DNA from 3 places in the Companilactobacillus halodurans genome. Region 1 is predicted to be linked to each of the others. Evidence: predicted binding sites of a transcription regulator. Region 1 holds the regulator's gene; each other region holds the start of a gene.
The links. Region 1 encodes LexA, which represses DNA repair genes until DNA is damaged. Its sites were predicted from a motif close to CNAACANNTGTTNG; they were not measured.

Region 1 (3,277 bases):
AAGATTATGGACTTTTAAATATTAAAGGTCATCGATTAGTCGGTGGAATGCGAGCCAGCTTGTACAATGCTATGCCTTATGCAGGAGTTGAAAAGTTGGTCAGCTTTTTAGGAAAATTTGAAAAAGATTATTGGGGGAAACACTAATGTATCAAGTTAAAACTTTTAATGCGATTGCCAAAAGTGGTTTAGAAATTTTTACAGATGATTTTCAAATCAATCAAACAGATAATCCTGATGCTTATTTGATTCGTTCGGTTAACTTATTGAATCAAAATTTGCCTCAGAACTTAAAAGCCATTGTTAGAGCTGGTGCTGGAGTTAACAATGTTCCTTTGAAACAAGCAACTAAAAAAGGAATAGCTGTTTTTAATACACCAGGCAGCAATGCAAATGCAGTTAAAGAATTGGTGATTTCCTTGATGATTGCTACCACTAGAAATCTTTTTTCAGCAAATGAATATTCAATAGCCCATGCTCAAGCGGATATTTCACAAAGAACCGAAAAAGATAAGACCAAATTCAACGGCAGTGAATTGGCTGCAAAAAAGTTAGCTGTGATTGGTCTGGGTCATGTTGGATCATTGGTGGCAAATGCAGCCATGCAATTAGGAATGAAGGTCATTGGTTTTGATCCTTATTTATCTACTAATGGAGCCTGGCGAATTGATAATAAAGTTAGGCGAGTCGATTCGATAAAAAAAGCTGTTCAAAATGCTGATTTTGTGACTGTTCACGTACCCAAAAATGATGCAACAATCGATTTAATTGGGACTAAAGAAATCGATGAAATGAAGGAAAATGTCATTTTATTTAATTATTCAAGATTAGGGATAATTAATAATAAAGCAGTTGTAAAAGCACTTCGTCATCAAAAAATCAGTCATTACTGTACTGATTTTGGAGAACCTTTGATTGCAGGAAATTCTTCGATTACAATCACGCCTCATATTGGAGGTTCAACAATTGAAGCTGAATCTAATGGTGCCACTCAAGGAGCAAAAACGGTAATGGATTATTTGGAATCAGGGGATACTAAACATTGCGTCAACTTGCCGAATCTTGAAGTTCCATTTGAAACAGAATTTAGAATTACGGTGATTCATCAAAATATTCCTAATATGGTTGGTCAGATCAGTACCCAAATCGCCAATAAAAAAATCAATATAGAGAATATGAGTAATGCAGCAAAAGGAGAAATTGCTTATACGATTGTTGATGTTGACAATTTAAAAACAAATGATATCGACGAATTGAAAAATGCTTTAGAGTCGGTTACAGAAGTTTATCGTGTTCGTATAATTAAGCATCAGTAAAAAATACGAAAAAAAAGATTGCTAACTTTTCAATCAGCAATCTTTTGATAGTTTTAAAAAATTTGTGAACGGTATAAGCCAACAACTTTGCCGAGAATTTCAACATTATCCAAAATGATTGGATCCATGGTATCATTTTCTGGTTGAAGGCGATAATGACCGTGTTCTTGATAAAATCTCTTACATGTTGCTTCGATGTCTTCAGTCATTGCAATAATGATTTCGCCGTTATTGGCAAAATTTTGCTCATGGACGATGACGTGATCGCCATCGTAAATTCCAGCATTGATCATACTTTCACCGTGAATCTCAAGCATGAACAATTCGCCAGAATCACGATTCAAGTCAGGTGGAATTGGGAAATAACCGTCAGGGTTTCTTTCAGCGGTAATTGGTTGACCAGCGGCAACAGCACCCAAGATAGGGATTTGTTTTGACTTGATTCCAATAGAGTTTAGACCGGCACCAGTTAACTCGATTGCTCGAGGCTTGGTAGGGTCACGTTGAATGAATCCTTTTTTTTCAAGACGAGATAGGTGACCATGAACCGTTGATGTTGAAGATAAATCTACGGCTTCGCAAATCTCTCTTACAGTTGGCGGATATCCATGTTCATCTAAATAATCATAAATGCATTGTAAAATTTTTGACTGTTTAGAGCCTTCAGCTTTTGACATTAGAACACCTCATTGTTAATATCTTAAATAGATTGTATCAAAATTTGAATACAAGTTCAAACAAGTGTTCGATGTAATGAGGAGAGACAAAGTTATGAACGAACAAGATGAGTTGTTAAAGAAGATTAACGAACTAGCTCACAAGGCTAAAGCTGGTACTATTACTAAAGAAGAAGAGGACCAACAAGCTCAATTGCGTAAGGAATACCTCAAGAATTTCCGTGCAAGTTTTAAGTCTCGATTAGAAATGTTGAGAGTTTATAATAAAGAGGGGGAAGAAGTTACTCCGGAAAAAGTTCGCGAAATTCAACGCAAAAAGGGATTACGTGACGATTAAGGCTTTCAATTAGGGAGTTTTTTTTGTAATATTAATAGATGTATGGAAAGGGTGAAACATAAATGGGAACAACTATAGTCGTTGGTATTTTAGCTCTATTGGTTGGTTTAGTTGGTGGTTTCTTCGCTGCCAGATGGTACATGAAGAAATACTTCCAAGATAACCCACCAATCAGTGCGGATATGATTAAGCAAATGATGGCTCAAATGGGACAAAAACCATCACAGAAGAAACTTAATCAATTGATGAGTACCATGAAGAATTCACAAAAGAAGAACAAGTAAGATATTATTTAGGATAATAGTTTTTGATTATTTTCTTAAATTGAAAAGGACTTAAAAATCGTATAACGATTTTTAAGTCCTTTTTTTTTTTGCATAAATCAGGAGAATATCTTTATATTAAATCATTAATTAATTCCGAACTTTAAACTGTATTATTTAAATTAAATTACAAATGAAACCGATAAGTACGAATAATTATTAAAAATAAAAGTATAAAATTCGTATTTACCGTTGAAACCTAACGCATATCTTGGTAAACTTTGAATACCAAAGCAAGAAAGGTGGAATTTTTAATGAGTGATGTCGCAATCGTAATGGGCTCGATTTCTGATTTAAAAGTTATGCAAAACACGATCGATGTCTTGGATGAGTTGGGTGTAAGTCACCAAACCAAAGTTATTTCAGCACATCGAATGCCTCAAGAAATGTTAGATTTTGCAAAAAAAGCTGTGGATGATTTCCAGGTAATTATTGCTGGTGCTGGTGGGGCAGCGCATTTGCCGGGGATGATTGCTTCTTCGACAGTCTTACCTGTAATTGGAGTTCCGGTTCCTTCTAAATATTTAAAAGGAATGGATTCATTATTATCAATTGTTCAAATGCCAGCTGGAGTTCCAGTAGCAACAGTTTCGATTGGTGAGGCAGGGGCGAAGAATGCCGCGAT
Region 2 (3,277 bases), on a different contig from region 1:
GCAATTTTTTCATCGGAAACTTCGGCAGAATACATATCACGCGAACGACTGACCAAATTGTGAACTTCATCGATCAAAAAGAAATTGTCGGTATCTTTTTCAATGAAGAATCGTTGTAAATAAACTAGTGGATCAAAGAGATAATTGTAATCGCAAATAATCACATCGCAAAAAAGCGAGGCATCCAGCGAAAATTCAAAAGGATCAACGGTATGCTTACGTGCATACTTTTCTATTACCTCACGCGTAATGGCGTCAACATTAGTTAACATATCTGCTAAAGCCGGTTTCAAGCGGTCATAATAACCAATCATATAAGGATTTTCTTCCGGTGGCACATCTTCTTCAGGAAAGCGAATCTTGTCTTTAGCTGTTAAAGTAATGCTCTTTAGTTTTAAACCTTTACTTGCCATCAACTTAATTGATTCTTCAGCAACTTGGCGCGTACTTTGTTTAGCTGTTAAATAAAATAATCGCTGAACGCGTTCTTCACCCATTGCCTTGATGGCTGGAAACAAAGTTGAAATCGTCTTTCCGGTTCCAGTCGGTGCTTCAACAAATAATCGCTTTTTTAAATAAATTGTCTTATAAACAGCTGCTGCTAGTTCATGTTGACCAGTTCTAAATTTTGGAAAAGGAAACTTTAATTCTTTGATAGAATCGTTTCTAGTTTTGCGTAATTTAGCTCGAAGAACTAACCAATATTCATATTCGTCAATCAAACTTTGGAAAAATTTTGTTAAATCTGTACGCTCAAAAATTTGATCCTGGCTAGTAATTTCTTGATTACGAACTTGAAAATAAGTTAATCGCAAAGTAACATGGTCAAATTCTGGATGTTCTTGTAAAAGGATGTATCCATAAACTTTGACCTGTCCCCAATAAAGTTCCAAGGTATTGTCGCTTAAATCATCAAACGCTTGGTCGGAGGTTTTAATTTCTTCAATCGTCAATTTATCTTTGGTTGCTTCTATTCCATCTGCTCGACCAGAAATTATGTAATCAGTATCGTTCATGGAAACGTCAGTTTTTAAGTAGACTTCACTTTCGTAATCGCTATTTTTAGAACGTGACTTCTGAAGCTTTCGATGAATCCGTGCTCCATTTAAAGCGGTATTTTGACTATTCTTAGTTTCGTTCAAATCGCCGCTGCGTAACACAAATTCAACTAACTGACGAATTCCAATTTTGGCCGACATGACTTACCTCCATAAATTACTAAGTAACATTGTAAAACATGTGTTCGAGTTTGTCTTTGAAAATTTTATCTGTGCTTTTACACAAAAAATTATATAATTATATTCACTTATGACATTTTGGGGGAAAATGACCGTATGCATAAAACTAAACAGGTACTTATTGATTCGTTAAACAAGGTTTTATTACAAAAGCAAATTGACAAAGTAACAGTAAAAGATATCGTTTCAGAATGCGATTTAACACGTCAGACTTTTTACAATTATTTTTCAGATATTTACGAACTTGTTGAATACAGTGCCTGTTCTAATGCAAAAAGAATTCTTCAACGTTCATCTGATTATGAACACTGGCAAGATGCTTTTTACGACATTATGATTAAATTAAGAGATAATCAAATTATTGTGGAAAATGTTTATAAATCTATTTATCGTGATTTAATGGGGAAATATATTTATAAAGTCATTTACAATCATATTATTCAAATTGTCGAAAATTTAGCAGAAAACTTAGTTGTTAAACAAAAATACAAAGATTTTATTGCTCATTTTTATACTCTATCCTTCATCGCTGTCATTTATGAATGGATAAGAAATGACATGAATGCCGATCCCAGAGAAATCGTTGATCAAATCGGTGTTTTAGTTCAAGGTGATTTTCAAAAAGCTTTACAAAGATATGCACAATAGTTCTTTTGATTCTAAATTATTATCGTTATTAAACTTTTTAGGCAAGAAAAGCTCTCTTAATTGGATTATTCCAACTAAGAGAGCTTTTCTTTTTTCATAACGCCGTTTTATTGGCGATTACGATAATCTTTCACATTTTCAAAACGATCTAAGGCTTCAAGTTTATTTTGCTTCTTTAATTCAGCTGCGTAAGATCGATCAAGTTTTGGATCAACCTCATTAGTCCCAGGAACAAAATGGATTTCCTCAGTACCAGCATCAACTGCCGTTTTGTAATACCATTCTTTGAACTTCAAATAACTCATCGTATCTTCCAAATCATTAATTTGACGTTGCAAATCAACTTCATGGTCTTTCAATAATTGATAGCGAGTCTCTAAAGTACTATCGCCTAATAACCGTAAATCAATAAACTTAGAAATATCTGCCACCGAAACGCCAGCATTTTTTAAACAAATAATTGTTCTCATCAAATGAATGTCATTATCAGTAAATTCACGCCGACCAATATCATTTCGTTTAACAAATGGCAGAATCCCAGATTTATCGTAATAACGAATCGTATCGATTGTAACGCCTAATTTTTTTGAAACTTGTCCAATACTATAACTCATTACTATCTCCTAAATGATTATTTATCATCAGTAGATAATGAAATATCCTTACGACTCTTCATCTCATCAATGATACCCGATAAATTGCTCAAGCCACCTTCATAGGCAAATTCACCTAATGGCAAGTGCTTAGGAACAACTTCATTTTGACTGACTTGGTCAAAGATAACTTTAGCAATCAACTTTGGATCTCCAGGTGCATCTGTAACTGAATCAGACACTGATGTAATTGAATCGCTGAATTGTTGATAATCCTTAATCTTAGTTGCAGTCTTTTCAGAAGATCTACCAGACCAATTAGTTCTGGCACCACTTGGTTCAACGTTCATGACTTGAATGCCTAAGTCTTTAACTTCTTGGCGCAAAGTATCAGCATAACCTTCAACGGCATACTTAGTAGCACTGTAAAAGCCAGTTGTTGGAATAGTCGTTAATGCAAGTGCTGATGATAAGTTAACGATCACACCTGATTTCTGAGCACGCATGATTGGCAAAACTGCTTTAGTCACGTTAGCTAACCCAAAGACATTGACATCGAACATGTATTTAACTTCATCCATATCGCTTTCTTCAATGGTTGAAAAGTAACCTAAACCAGCATTATTAACTAAAACATCGATTTGACCAAACTTATCTTTAATTTGGTCAACAGCCTTATTAATAGCTGTTTTATCTGTAACATCTAAAATAACTTTTAATATTTTGCTTTCATCATATTCATCTAAATAATCTAAATCTGGCATTTTTCTTGCACTAGCAACCAAATTAATATCATCC
Region 3 (3,277 bases), on a different contig from region 1:
GAAAAAGAGTTCTTAGCTGTCAGTGGAGTAGGGAAAGTTAAATTAGAGCAATATGGGACAGACTTTATTAATGAAATTAAGGAATTCCAAAAGGTTAGCCAGAATTCTTAAAAAGAAGCGTAAAATAATAGGAGCATCGAAAACATAAATTTAACGATGCTGCTTTTTTTATTGGGAAGATGGATATAATAAATGCTTTACGAATACGTCTATTAAAATAAAACCCCAAAATATGATTTCAAACAAGATAGGTCGATAAATCAGCAATAGTCATCAAATGCAATAAGTTATTTATTTGAAAAAATAAATAAAATTAAATGTTTTACGAAAACATTATCAAAAAAAACACAACCAAACAAAAAGGGGCAAAAAATGAAAAAAATAGCACTAATTTCAGACATTCATGGAAACTATAACGCCCTTGACCAAGTCATTAAGGATGCAAAAAAGCAAAAAGTTACCGAATACTGGTTTCTAGGCGATTTATTAATGCCAGGACCTGGCACCAATTCAATCCTTGAACTCTTAAATTCAGTCAATACGACTCATTTTATTCGCGGAAATTGGGACGATTTTTTGTTTGAAGATGTCTTAGCTATCAGCAAACAATACTTTAATGAACCACAAACCACATACATTGTTGAATTGCTCAAATACATTTTTAATCATATTGATAATAAGTATTTGCGACAAATGAAGCAATGGCCAATCTCTGAAGAATTTACACTGAATAATCTCAATATTTTGTTATCACATAATTATCCAGATAAAGACTTTGGTCATGAACTTTTACCATATGAGAAACAGCAAAACTTTGATCAACTTTTATTTAAGAAAAATCATGATATTGCGATATATGGCCATACACATCATCAAGTATTCAGAACTAGCAGAAAAGATCAATTAGTTATCAATCCAGGCTCAGTTGGACAACCATACACAGCATGGAGTAAATTCAGTGCTGACAGACGCGCTCAGTACACGATTTTAACTTTGGACAGTACTGGTTATGGTGGAATTGATTTTCGTAAAGTAAATTATTCAATAGATGCTGAATTAGAATTTGCTCAAGAAAATGATTTGCCATTTTTTGATTTGTATAAAAAAATCTTTACAGATGGTAAAGCATTTACGCACAACAATGATGCATTAAATTCGGTAATAAAAAAATACTCATATAAAGATGATGTTTTGAAGTATTTGAGGAAACTGGTTAAATCTAAAGAAAATAGTTAACTTCATATAATACATATTATGTAACCTTAGATAAGTATCAATGATTTAACTAGGTTAAAAATTACCCTGTCGCTGAATTTACATTAATTTATAATAAATATATTATGTCTATTACATAAAGACTTATACATGAAGACTTAAATATTTAATTGGGACTTTTTAAGTTAGCAAATAAAATTTAGACACCGTCAATCGAAATGTCTCCAAGAATTAGGCGTTGTCAGATTAATTTTGACGAAGAACTATCCATTTATTTAATGAAGTCGTCCATAGAATTAACGTCTAAGTTATGAACTTTGGAGAATGAATTTAAGATAGCTATAATTGAATTATTTAGTTAAATTAAATCATATATTATTCATAATTAAGTCTGTTAAAAGTCTATAAATACTGTTAAATCAGCATTTATAGACTTTTTAAGTGAATTGATTTATTTGTTTTAAATATTTATGTTTATTTGCTGACGATTCAAAATCCTTCAATTAGCCAAAAACGCTGATTTAAAGCCAATTTGACCAATATTTTAACGAAGTTTACTGAAATGATGCTCAAATTGTACCATTTACTTTAAAAAATAGATTTACACGCAATATATGATTAGTTGATTTAAACGGTAAGGTGTATCTCCTCACTGAGTTGTTAATGAGTACTTTCATTAAAACTAGTATTTTAAAGAAAGTAATATAAACAGTTGCAAGAACATTTATATCTCGGTATCATATTAACTAACAAGAACGTACGTTTGGAGATTTTGATTATGGACAAGCAACATTATTTAAAATTAATTGAAAATGAATTATCACAAGCACCCTGGTTCGTTAAAGAATACTATCAAGCTAAATCAACCGTCCCTCTTTCACCTGCAACTTTATATCAATATTTAACCGAGTTTCGTCGTTTCTTCAACTGGCTAATTAGTGAAGGAATCACTTCTGTCCCCCGACAAGCCGACATTCCGTTATCGTTATTAGAGCATTTAAAAAAAGAGACTGTAGAATTATATAAATCTGCCCTCCTCAATCAAATTAAGGAAGCTGGTTCTGGAGGAAGTCGTACTCACCCCACCATTAATCGTTCATTAAATGCCCTCTCGTCACTTTTTAAATATTTAACAGAAGATACCGAAGATGAAAACGGTGAAGCCTATTTTGATCGAAATGTCATGCATAAGATTGCTTTAGTAAGAACTAATGAGACCTTTGCTACCAGAGCAGCAAATTTGAAAACAAAATTGATGCTTGGTGACACAGATCATAAATACTTGGCCTTTATCAATGAAAAATATGAAGAAAAATTAACACCAACGCAGAAACGCTACTTTTTACGTGATAAAATCCGTGATTTAGCAATCAATGCTCTGCTATTAGGCAGTGGTTTACGAGTTTCTGAAGCAGCAAATGCTGACGTTCGACAATTGAATTTAAAAACAGGTACGATTGGCGTTATTCGCAAAGGTGGTCAAAAAGATATCGTCCAGATTGCACCTTGGACATTGCCTTATATTGAAAACTACTTTTCAAAAAGGACAGAATTGTACCATCCAACATCTGGTGAACGTGCCCTCTTTTTAACCGTTTATCGAGGCAAAGCATCACGTATGCAAGCTAACACGATGGAAAAAATGGTCGCTAAATATTCAGCAGCCTTTAAAGTACGTATCACGCCACATAAATTGCGCCATACATTAGCTTCAAAACTCTATTTAGCCACTAAAAATGAACAATTAGTTGCTACACAATTGGGACAAAATAGTACAGGAGCAACTAGTTTATATACGCATATGATTGACGAAGAACAACGTAAAGGCTTGAAAAAGTTATAATTTAATAGTACCAACTGAATTTTATCTTGCTTATGCTGGTTACTTGCAAAAAATATGTAAATAAACCAGTACTCTAAAATAACCCCAAATTGAACAATTAGAGCTCAATTTGAGGTTATTATTATACTTTTTATTTAGTTGTTTTTACTCGTAATAGTATCAAGCAGAATAGAAATGGACCGTTCGCGTTTTGTCATCGATTGAATAGATTATTCTATG

Region 2: FHL05_RS05465 (ATP-dependent DNA helicase) is a predicted target of LexA. The motif match lies at 1,233-1,246, and genes of this name have one in related genera.
Region 3: xerS (tyrosine recombinase XerS) is a predicted target of LexA. The motif match lies at 1,968-1,981, and genes of this name have one in related genera.

The regions. Positions count from the first base shown of each region.
Region 1 covers NZ_VDFO01000008.1:14,791-18,067, reverse strand. Annotated here, with positions in the region: gene serC (3-phosphoserine/phosphohydroxythreonine transaminase) at 1-146, shown strand, start outside; gene FHL05_RS02955 (3-phosphoglycerate dehydrogenase family protein) at 146-1,315, shown strand; gene lexA (transcriptional repressor LexA) at 1,369-1,992, opposite strand; gene FHL05_RS02945 (DUF896 domain-containing protein) at 2,087-2,329, shown strand; gene FHL05_RS02940 (YneF family protein) at 2,392-2,613, shown strand; gene purE (5-(carboxyamino)imidazole ribonucleotide mutase) at 2,907-3,277, shown strand, end outside.
Region 2 covers NZ_VDFO01000016.1:29,479-32,755, forward strand. Annotated here, with positions in the region: gene FHL05_RS05465 (ATP-dependent DNA helicase) at 1-1,199, opposite strand, end outside; gene FHL05_RS05470 (TetR/AcrR family transcriptional regulator) at 1,335-1,886, shown strand; gene FHL05_RS05475 (MerR family transcriptional regulator) at 1,994-2,500, opposite strand; gene FHL05_RS05480 (SDR family NAD(P)-dependent oxidoreductase) at 2,518-3,277, opposite strand, start outside.
Region 3 covers NZ_VDFO01000052.1:9,248-12,524, forward strand. Annotated here, with positions in the region: gene recQ (DNA helicase RecQ) at 1-111, shown strand, start outside; gene FHL05_RS11385 (metallophosphoesterase family protein) at 373-1,236, shown strand; gene xerS (tyrosine recombinase XerS) at 1,994-3,058, shown strand.